2 regions of the Dethiobacter alkaliphilus AHT 1 genome follow, and region 1 is predicted to be linked to the other one. Evidence: riboswitches for the same ligand, from Rfam matches in the RefSeq annotation. Region 1 holds a riboswitch; the other holds the start of a gene.
What was found. Region 1 has a riboswitch for cyclic di-GMP ahead of DEALDRAFT_RS13280 (hypothetical protein). Riboswitches for the same ligand answer to the same signal wherever they lie in the genome.

Region 1 (5,190 bases):
TCTCTCTCCTTCCACCCCTATATTTTACCACGTTCGCCACAAAGAAATAAAGACCGGCTGTCAGCCGGCCTATTTCTCCTTTAAAGTCAGGTGTTTACTTACTTCCTGACACAGTTTGCATCGCTTGCATAGTGTAACCCGGTTTTCAAAAACATGTTTTAAGGTGTCCGCCGCTTTGGGAAACCTGGCATGCACATTACGGTGCAGCATCACCCGATGCGGAGCCACGGTTATCAGCATACTTACCAACTGGTCTTCTTCGTCCACAAAGCTGTCGTCCCAGTCCCACTGCATATTATCCTCGGACCACTCAATGGCCTGATAATGTTCATCAAGCAAATTAATCTGTCCGTCCTCATTGGCGGTGACATGGATTAAATCCATCTTGGGCTCCTGCAGTGCCACAAAATACTTCAGCAATTTGATAAATTCCTGATATTCCTTTTCCAGCAAGAAATCATTTACCGCATTATCCACACATTTTCGCAGCAATTCCAGCCAAACCCGCAGGCGAAACACAATAAAGCCGTGCAGGTTAAAATATCTGCTGCCCTCCAAAAAACCGCGCATCTGTTCCAACACTTCGCTGTAAACCTGGCCGCCACCGTCTTTTACCCGCTCATTTTCATAGTGTTTCTGTGCCAGAGCAAGAATTTCCCGCCGTTCATCACTGGGAAAGTAAAAGTAGTAATGTGATAAAATATCCGCCAAATATGGCACAGACTGCTCACTCATCACAAATTCCGTTAAATTCTCAGCTAATATCCGCTTAAACAGCAAACCTGCCTCATAATCAGTTTCTGCGCCTTTCTTTTCCAGAACACAAAGATAGTGGGGCCAGTCGTTCATCATCTTCTCCCGAATCTGTACCCTACACCCCGTTTTTTTAAAAAAAACATGCCCTCTTCCAGTCTCTCTAACAGCCCAGGCGTGGTGTATTTTACAGCTATCGCAATCATTGCCAACGCTGTCAACTCCCTTCTCCTGTATTATATGACTGGAAGAAAAAATGTATACTTTTTCCCCACATCTTACCAAACCTAAGAAAGACGTGCTGTGAGCACGTCTTTTTGGGACACGGGGACAGGTCAACTGTCCCAAAACTTCTTTCCTAGTGCTTGGGACGGAATGTTGCGCAATCAGTTTCTTCCGTATCGGAAGCTGCGGGAGGCTGAATCTCAATATTTGAAGCCATGCAATGATCACCGTTATCCCAATACTCGCAACTGTCCACCACACATTTTACCCGTGTAATAGGATTCGATTCTCTTGAAGCGCTCATAAAATCCCCTCCTTTTCATATTCTGTTCTTATATTTTGCTTCTGTGGGCATCATTATTCCTTCCTTATTCACTATTCACCCTTCCAAAGATTTCTCCAAGAGAAACCTTGCTTTTCACCCCGTTTTCTGGTACAATAATTCTTGCGTTTAAAAATAAATATGGGTCGTTAGCTCAGGGGGAGAGCACTACCTTGACACGGTAGGGGCCACTGGTTCAAATCCAGTACGACCCACCATTATTAAAGATAAAACCTGTCCGGAAACGGACAGGTTTTTTGTTTAGCTTTATTATGTTAGCGAGCTATTTTCTTAAGTAATTCAATATCTGTCTCATGGCGCTGCAACGTTTTGACTGTCTCTTCCTGAAACCTCACCGTTGCTGTTTTAAATTCCAGCAAACCGGCAGTCTCCTCATAAATGTAGTCAACTTTTCTGCTCATTGCAGCCTGAGCATGCTCCAGGCGATCCATGCGGGAATCTTGCTGGTCCATCCGGCCTTCCAGCTTGTCCATCTGACCTTCCAGCCGATCCATGCGACCTTCCAGCCGGTCCATCCGGGCATCAAGCTTGTCTATTCGTCCCCCAAGTGAACTTTCCAGTCCATCGATCTTGTCTAGAATCTGGTTTAAAATCTGTTCCATACAGATTCCTCCAAAACACATATTTCCAACAGGGACATTATATCATGCCTTCATTAGATTTTAAACATATTTATCACCTCCCGAACACCTGTTTGCCTATAATTTAACATGAAATGTATTGTGCTGTCAATAGTACTTAAAAGAAAAAGAAGCCTTTATGTATAAGGCCTCTTAGGTATTCTTTAAGCGGGAAGCATGGCGGCAAAACGCTCCAGGCGCCGCTCCATCTTTTCTTTTTTATATGGTTCCCAATATCCTTTTTGCCTGCCCGCCGCATCTTTTATGTCTTCGTTTAATTGATTGACAATTGCGGCCTTTCCTTGGCGAATCCGTTCTTTTTCCTGAAGCAAATCAATACCTTCGGTTATTTCTTCCTGCAGTTCCCTGCATTCCTGACGCATCTGCTTCAATAAGCTGTTAAGCTGATAAACATCGGACTGGTACATATCGGCCTCCTTTTAGGCAATAAAAAAACTGCTTACCGAAAAGCAGGCTCAGAACCTGCCCGGCAACCGGCTGTCATCGCTGTAAAAACAGCATTAGACCCTTGGCTTTGCGTCCCTGCCTTTCGACAGGTTTGCCTTTTTCAAGCATAAAACTATATATTTTTCACCATAACCTATTCTGTAAAAACAGCTAATATCCTGCCTGTTTCGACAAATTTTTGACCAAGATTTAGACCAAAAAGACCATCCTGTTTGGATGGCCTGTAAGCATTGCGCTTTATATTATAAATGGTGCCGGAGACCGGAATCGAACCGGTACGGCCATGGTGGGCCGAGGGATTTTAAGTCCCTTGCGTCTGCCTGTTCCGCCACTCCGGCAAATAGTTCTTTACATAAAAAATGGAGGCGACACCCGGATTTGAACCGGGGAATAAAGGATTTGCAGTCCTCTGCCTTACCACTTGGCTATGTCGCCCCGCCTGTTATTTAGTTGGCATATCCATATTAGCATACGGAAGCCCGGCCGTCAAGTACGGCCAATATTTGGATTAATTAAGGCGCACGGTGTGCGCCTGAGTTAGTTTCTTATGGAGCGGAAGACGGGATTCGAACCCGCGACCCTCGCCTTGGCAAGGCGATGCTCTACCACTGAGCTACTTCCGCGTGGTGCCGAGACCCAGAATTGAACTGGGGACACGCGGATTTTCAGTCCGCTGCTCTACCTACTGAGCTATCTCGGCAAAATAAATGGCGGAGCTGACGGGAGTCGAACCCGCGATCTCCTGCGTGACAGGCAGGCATGTTAGGCCTCTACACCACAGCTCCGCAATCTTTTTGCGCACTCAATCTTGAGCACTTCTATAGTATACACAACGGCATATGAAAAGTCAACAGCTTCTATGCATGTTTTTTGCTGGAAATAAGAGTAAATTTGAGCGTAAATTTATTCGGCGTAATTCTTCTTTTCGTCTTCCAGAGTGTAATAAATAAGGCTCTGCAATTCAATGGTCAGATCAGCATTGTGCACATGGACTTCCTCCGGGACATGCAGCTTGGTGGGAGCAAAATTGAGAATTGCTGTGATGCCGTTTTCCACCAGTTGATCCACCACATCCTGGGCCGGCTCAGCGGGTACTGTGATCATGGCTACCTTTACATCATGCTCTTTGATTACTCGCGGCATTTCTTCCATGGACATCACTTTGTGGCCTTCAATTTCTGAGCCGTGCTCCTTAGGGTTGGCATCAAAGATACCCACCACTTTTACATATGGGTTTTTGGTAATATTGTAACGGGTCAGCGCTTTGCCCAGATGACCCACTCCCACAACAACTAACTTGGTCTCTTTGTCCAGGCCAATAATGCGTAGGAGCTTTTCACGCAGATAGGTGGTATTATATCCGGTGCCACGGGTGCCAAAGGCTCCGAAGTAAGCAAGGTCTTTACGTATCTGCTCTGCGGTAAATCCGGTTTCCTCACTTAGGACACGGGATGAAATGATTTCCACGTCCCTGCGAATCAGGTTATCCAATATTCGCAGATAAACCGGCAACCTTTTAATTACTGATTTTGGGGCATTCCGACGAGACATTCTTTTTCCTCCTCCTTCACGATCCTGCTTCTTTTTTTTTTATTATTTCACATATAGCATGCAGTACTGGTTGTAAAGAGTGATTACCAAACTTGTTAATATTTTAACACATTCCATGGAATAAAAACACAAAAAATTTTATATTTCGGCAATTAAAACCATCTTTCTACGATGAAGCGGGAAGCTGTGTCTAATGTCTGACGGCATGGGTTCCGGGGCAACGGCTCTAGCGCCCGCTGAGCAGCCTTTACATATTGCCAGGCGTAATTTTTGACAAATTCTGCGCAACCATGTCGTTCCATTTCGGTTGTTAGAGTTGAGAGTAGTGAATCATCTATCTGACGGGATGCAATCTGAGCGGAGAACTCCCTGCCATGAGGTGAAACCTGCAATACATGGAGGATTGGCAGGGTTATGACGCCTTGGCGCAAGTCTTCGCCCAAAGGCTTGCCAATGGTGTCTTCATTGCCGGTCACATCAAGCAGATCATCGATTAGCTGAAAGGCCATCCCCACATTATAACCGTAGTTTTCCAGGGCACAGATAGCTTCGGTATCCTGGGGCCGGGCCACAATCCCTCCGCTTTTGGCACAGACCATAAAGAAACGGGCAGTTTTTTTGGCAATACGCTGCAAATAGTTTTTTATATCTAAATCGGTGCAAAACCGTTGAGCCTGTTGTTGAATTTCTCCTTCACTCATATCGCGCACTAACGCGGACATCTCTTTAATCAGAGAAATATTGCCGTATTCGGTCAGTAACTCAAACGCCCTGGCAAAAAGATAGTCTCCCGTTAAAACAGCAGTATGATTTCCCCAGGCTTCATTTATGCTGGGCTTGCCGCGGCGCACTTTTGAAGCATCCACCACATCATCATGAACCAACGTGGCGGAATGGATCAGTTCCAGGGCCACAGCTACCGACAAGTGTTCTTGCGGCTCTTCTTTCCACAGTGCCAGGGACAGAAAAAAAAGGGCAGGACGGATGCGCTTTCCCGGTGTTTCCAGAAGATATTTGTTGATTTCCTGAACCACAGGTTCCTGGGAAGTTAGTATCAAAGACAGTTCCTCTTCCAGTTTTGCCAGAGGACCTGAAATCTGTGAAGTAAAATCCAAAACCACACCACCTTTGGTAACCGCAATGTTTAGATTTATTCAAGATTTTCTAAAAGAACTCCTTCTTTAGTGCCTGTAGTAATTATATGACTCATAGCAGGGAACAATTGCATTT
Region 2 (5,190 bases), on a different contig from region 1:
GAAGTTGTGCCGGGTAGAGTAGATGTTTCTATTCCTTACTCTCTAAAAGCCGGCGAAGTGGCGGAAGGGCTGGCATTATACCGGTTGGATGAAGAGGGTAGGTTGACAGAAATTGAGCATGAGTATGATGTTGATCGGGAACGGATTTTCTTTAGTACAGACTACTATGCCTGCTTTGTGATATGGTATGAAGATTTTCCTCTGGAGCCTGTGGTAGAAAGGCTGTTTGGAGCCAACCGCTTTACAACTGCTGTAGAAGTGAGCCAGAACGGCTGGCAGGACGGTTCTGATGCCGTAATCCTGGCTCGGGGTGATGACTATGCCGATGCTCTGGCAGGGGTGCCCCTGGCCTACCATTTAGATGCTCCCATCCTGCTGTCCCGCACCGACCGCCTGGAGAGTGTTACCACTGACGAGATACAGCGTCTGGACGCTTCCCGCGTTATTATCCTGGGCGGTACAGGGGCGATATCTGCAGCAGTTGAACAGGAATTAGCAGCCCTGGTTCCGGATGTGGACCGTATCGCCGGCCCGAACCGTTTTGCCACCGCAGCCCTGATTGCGGCAGAGATGGCAGAGGAAGGAGCAGTTTTTGATACCACTATGGTGGCGGTGGGCACCAACTTTGCTGATGCCCTGTCCGCCAGCTCTTATGCCGCTGTGAATGGGTACCCCATTCTGCTTACCCGTAACGACAGACTCCCTTCAGCGACAGAAGAAGTGTTAAATGAGTTGGCTATCAACGAAACCTTTGTCATCGGTGGTGATGCGGCGGTGGGAAGCGCTGTTTTCAGCCAGCTTCCAAACCCGAAGCGCATCTACGGCAGCAACCGCTACGAAACCTCCATCGCTTTGGCAGAAAAATTCCTTCCGCCGGGTACCGGTCATGTATATATGGCCACAGGACTGGACTTTCCCGATGCCATTGCCGGTGGGGGGCTGGCGGCAAAGAATAACAGTGGTGTCCTTTTAGTACGGGGGATCAGCAGTGAGCCCAACACAGTGCTGCAAGAATTCATAGCTGATTGTGGCATAACCTCGGTTACTATTTTTGGCGGCAGTGCAGCTGTGGGTGAAAGCATTGAAGACTGGTTGAAGGATAATCTTTAAGAAGAAGTAAGATTCTAAGAAAAGGGAGACCCTGCGCTATCTGAGGCAGATCTCCCTTTTTGTTGGATTTTTTTCTTAACGTAGCAGCAATTTTTGGCTCCGTGTACAAAAATAAGCACCCATGGGTGCTTATTTTTATTGGGGCGCGATAAACATTTGTGTCCAGTAGTGGCGTAAGTTGCTGGGGTCATTTGCATTGTAATAATATCCGATGCCGATGTGAGTCAGGTTGGGGTTTAGGATGTTTGCCCGGTGGCCTGGACTGTTCATCCAGGCATTAACAAGGGTCTGGGGTGAAAGAAAACCTGCTGCCAGATTTTCTGCTGCCCTGGTGTATGAAATTCCGTAATGGCTCATCATGTCAAAGGGGCTACCGTAGATGGGTGAGTTGTGGTCAAAGTACTGGTTGTCGTACATATCCTTAGACTTTATCTCTGCCACTTCAGAAAGCTCTGCGTGGTATTGTAGCGGGGCTAGTCCATGTTTTTCCCGTTCAAGATTTGTTAGGTCAAACACTCTTTGAATTCGCTCTGGAAGCGGAGGGTTTAGCGCCGAGGCAAGTAAATTTACAGCGTTTGCGGAGACGGCTTTCTCACCGCCAAGTATGGTAAACTTTGTGATTCCGGTATCGTTTACAATGGTTTGAATGGATTGAGGAATCTGTTCCGGTTGGACAAGGAGAATAGCAGTATGTTCTTTTGCTGCCAAAGCTGAGCCAGTTAGTGCGTCTGCAAAGTTCAGTGCCGTGGCTATATAAGCTTTATCGGTTGATATGTCTAAAGTCTGAAATATTTGTTCTACAGTCTCAAATCGGCTGCTTCCGGCAATTCTTTGGGGTTCCGGCAGGCTGGAGAGGACACTGTTGCTGATAACACGAGATCCGCCGATAACGATAGTGTTGCTGATTCCTGTGAGAGCGCTTTGAGTAGCAGAAGGAAGACTGTCTGTTGTAGATAGCAGGATGGGATATCCGTTAATGGCTGCATAGGAGGCGATGGAGAGAGCATCGGGAAAATCCTGTCCGTAAGCAATAATGGCTGTGTTGCTGGAAGGCATATTTTCTGCTATCAGCTGAGCAGTTTCATAACGGTTTGTCCCACCTATGCGCTCAACTGTAAGGCCCATGTTTGTTAATTGGTCTTCAACTGCTTGTGAGACTGCTGCATACCCACCCAATATTATAGCTTTTTTGGCACCAAGCCGGTCTACTTCTGCAGCTGTCAATGGATTTAAGGAGTTAGGCTGGGTCAGCAGGATCGGAGCATCGTGTTGGTAGGCCAGTGGAGTGCCGGCCAGAGCATCAGGAAAATCATCCCCGCGGGCAATTAAAACCGTGTGAGCGGCATCCCAGCCGCTGCGGGATATCTCAACGGCCGTTTCATAACGGTTAGAGCCATACAGCCTGTGTGTGGCTGCCTCAGTGATGGTGGCAGTAAAGAAAATAAATAAAAAGGTCAACAGTACACAAATTTTTGCGGAATGCATTTTCATAATTATTCCCCCCCCAGTGAATTACCAGGGTGTAGGAAGCAATAAAAAAACCTGCACAGGTGCAGGTTGTTCCTACCCCGGCGACCCGGCTGCCATAGCAATGCTTTAGGCCCGTGGCTTTGCGTCCCCGTCTTTCGACGGGTTTGCCTTTATCAAGGATTGTTTATATTTACCATTATAATGTAATTAGGAGTCTTTGACAATAACTTTTTTTTATTTTGACAGCAATTTAAAACCAGAGGTTTAACGAAAAGTGACGGTTCGATAAGAGGAACTGTAACTTATATTGGCGAAATAATATATTTTAGCCTGACAAAAGAATAAGGAGTGCCGTATGAAAATAATAAAAAGATTAATAAGTACTTTAGTAATCATATCGTTAATCACCATCTATTTGCCCGTCCAGCTATTTGCTGGCAGAGTTGATGTTGGTGTGACTTCACAAAAAATTAGTGCTCAGGTGACCGATTCACTTAAGGCTGATGAGTTTGTTGATGTTTTAATAATACTCAATGAACAAGCTGATACAAAGAAAGCAGCAGCCGACGTGCGAAAAGCAGTTCCTGCCGGTATGCCCGAAAAAGCAATAAAGAAAGCCGCAAGGGTTTCTGTAGTTAATACCTTAAAGAAAAATGCAGAAGTTACTCAAAAAAGCTTAATAAACTTATTATCAGAAGAACAGGAAAAAGGAAATGTTAAAGAATTTCGTGAGTACTACATTGTTAACCTTATTTATGCAAAGGTAAATAGGGTCGCTCTCGATGTTATAGCACAACATGCGGATGTAGGAAATATTCTGCCCAATAATGAATTTCAGGTACATAATACAAATATAGAAAGTATAAATAGTTTTTCACCATCTGGAGTTTATGGTGTTAAATGGAATTTAGAGAGAATTAATGCGCCCCTTGTGTGGAATCAATATGGAATAACCGGGGATGGTGTGGTGATAGGTATAATTGATACTGGTGTTGATTGGCACCATGAGGCTCTCAGAGAAAAATGGCGGGGCTATGATGGTGGAAGCATTGATCCTGATTTTAATTGGTTTGATGCGGTTAATCAACACGCTCTTCCAATTGATCTTAATAACCATGGAACACATGTAACCGGTACAATTTTAGGTTCAGTAGAAGAGATGCAAGGTTATTTTGGTGTGGCTCCCGAAGCTAAGTGGATTGCAGCAAATGCTTTTGGATCCGACGGAACAGCTAAGTCCTCTGATATTTTAGCAGCAGCTCAATATATGTTAGCTCCTACAGATATTAATGGTGTGGCTCATCCTGACAAAGCTCCTGATGTGATAAATAATTCCTGGGGCGGTAATGTGCCCGGAGAGAATGATGAATGGTTTAGGCCAATGGTTCAGGCTTGGAGAGATGCGCAGATACTCCCCGTTTTTGCCGCCGGGAACTTAGGAACATATGGTTCGGGCTCTATTTCACACCCTGCAAATTATCCGGAAAGTTTTTCTGTTGCCGCTACGGATAACAATGATTACTTGGCAATGTTTTCCAGCAGGGGGCCATCTCCTTACTTCGATAATATAAAGCCTGACATATCGGCTCCAGGAGTACAAATACTTTCTTCTATTACCGGAGGTGAATATGGTTATTCCAGCGGTACTTCGATGGCCGCTCCGCATGTTGCCGGGGTAGCCGCATTATTACTGGAAGCAAAGCCGGAGTTAACCATTGAACAACTAGAAGAAGTAATAAAAGACACATCCAGGCCATTAGAAGATCAAGAGTTCACAGGCTCTCCTAATTTTGGTTATGGATATGGCCTGATAGATGCTTTTGCAGCAGTTAGTCATGTGCTAAACGGTAGTTCTGATGTACCTGTATCCGGTGTGACGATAAATTATAATGCTTTGAATTTTAAGCTAGGTGAAAACGGCACACAACTTACGGCAAAAGTAGAGCCGAGTAACGCTTCAGAGCAAGGCGTTGTCTGGAAAAGCAGCAATGAAAGTGTTGCAAAAGTAATAGATGGATTTGTTTATCCTGTGGATCCGGGTATGGCTACTATTGAGGCCATTACGGTAGACGGTTCGTATGTGTCAGAAACTAATGTTAGGGTTACACACGTTAACAGGATTTTTGGTTTTGACAGGTATTCTACTGCAACTACCATTAGTGAATCAGGTTGGACACAAAGCCAGACGGTGGTTTTGGCCAGAGGTGATCAATATGCAGATGCTCTGGCTGGGGTACCATTAGCTTATCAGCTTGATGCACCTATTCTCCTAACCAGGCCTCATAGTTTGCCCACTGCTACTAAAAGAGAAATTGGCAGGTTACAACCGGAGAGAGTAATTATTCTAGGTGGTACCGGTGCGATATCAGAGGCAGTAGAAGATGAGTTAATTAAAATGGGGCTTGAGGCAGATCGTATTGCCGGTAAAAATCGTTTTGATACAGCAGCTTCTATTGCACAGCGAATAGCACCTTATGGGCTAGAAACAGCAATTGTTGCTACAGGATTTAACTTTCCCGATGCCCTCGCTGTAGCTTCTTATGCTGCCAGGGAAGGGTATCCTATAGTCCTTACAAGGGATGATGTGCTACCTGAAGAGTCCAGCAAATT

Region 2: it holds a riboswitch for cyclic di-GMP, as region 1 does, so the genes downstream of both, DEALDRAFT_RS07790 (cell wall-binding repeat-containing protein) here and DEALDRAFT_RS13280 (hypothetical protein) in region 1, are expected to answer to the same signal.

Annotation. Positions count from the first base shown of each region.
Region 1 is NZ_ACJM01000017.1:30,307-35,496, forward strand. It holds gene ytxC (putative sporulation protein YtxC) at 70-852, opposite strand; gene DEALDRAFT_RS16575 (DUF1540 domain-containing protein) at 1,112-1,282, opposite strand; tRNA gene DEALDRAFT_RS13270 (tRNA-Val) at 1,444-1,518, shown strand; gene DEALDRAFT_RS13275 (DUF4164 family protein) at 1,576-1,923, opposite strand; gene DEALDRAFT_RS13280 (hypothetical protein) at 2,106-2,369, opposite strand; cyclic di-GMP riboswitch class I at 2,428-2,515, opposite strand; tRNA gene DEALDRAFT_RS13285 (tRNA-Leu) at 2,659-2,747, opposite strand; tRNA gene DEALDRAFT_RS13290 (tRNA-Cys) at 2,770-2,844, opposite strand; tRNA gene DEALDRAFT_RS13295 (tRNA-Gly) at 2,958-3,032, opposite strand; tRNA gene DEALDRAFT_RS13300 (tRNA-Phe) at 3,034-3,109, opposite strand; tRNA gene DEALDRAFT_RS13305 (tRNA-Asp) at 3,118-3,194, opposite strand; gene DEALDRAFT_RS13310 (redox-sensing transcriptional repressor Rex) at 3,313-3,960, opposite strand; gene DEALDRAFT_RS13315 (polyprenyl synthetase family protein) at 4,113-5,075, opposite strand.
Region 2 is NZ_ACJM01000007.1:37,567-42,756, reverse strand. It holds gene DEALDRAFT_RS15985 (leucine-rich repeat protein) at 1-1,110, shown strand, start outside; gene DEALDRAFT_RS07790 (cell wall-binding repeat-containing protein) at 1,246-2,601, opposite strand; cyclic di-GMP riboswitch class I at 2,678-2,759, opposite strand; gene DEALDRAFT_RS15980 (S8 family serine peptidase) at 2,936-5,190, shown strand, end outside.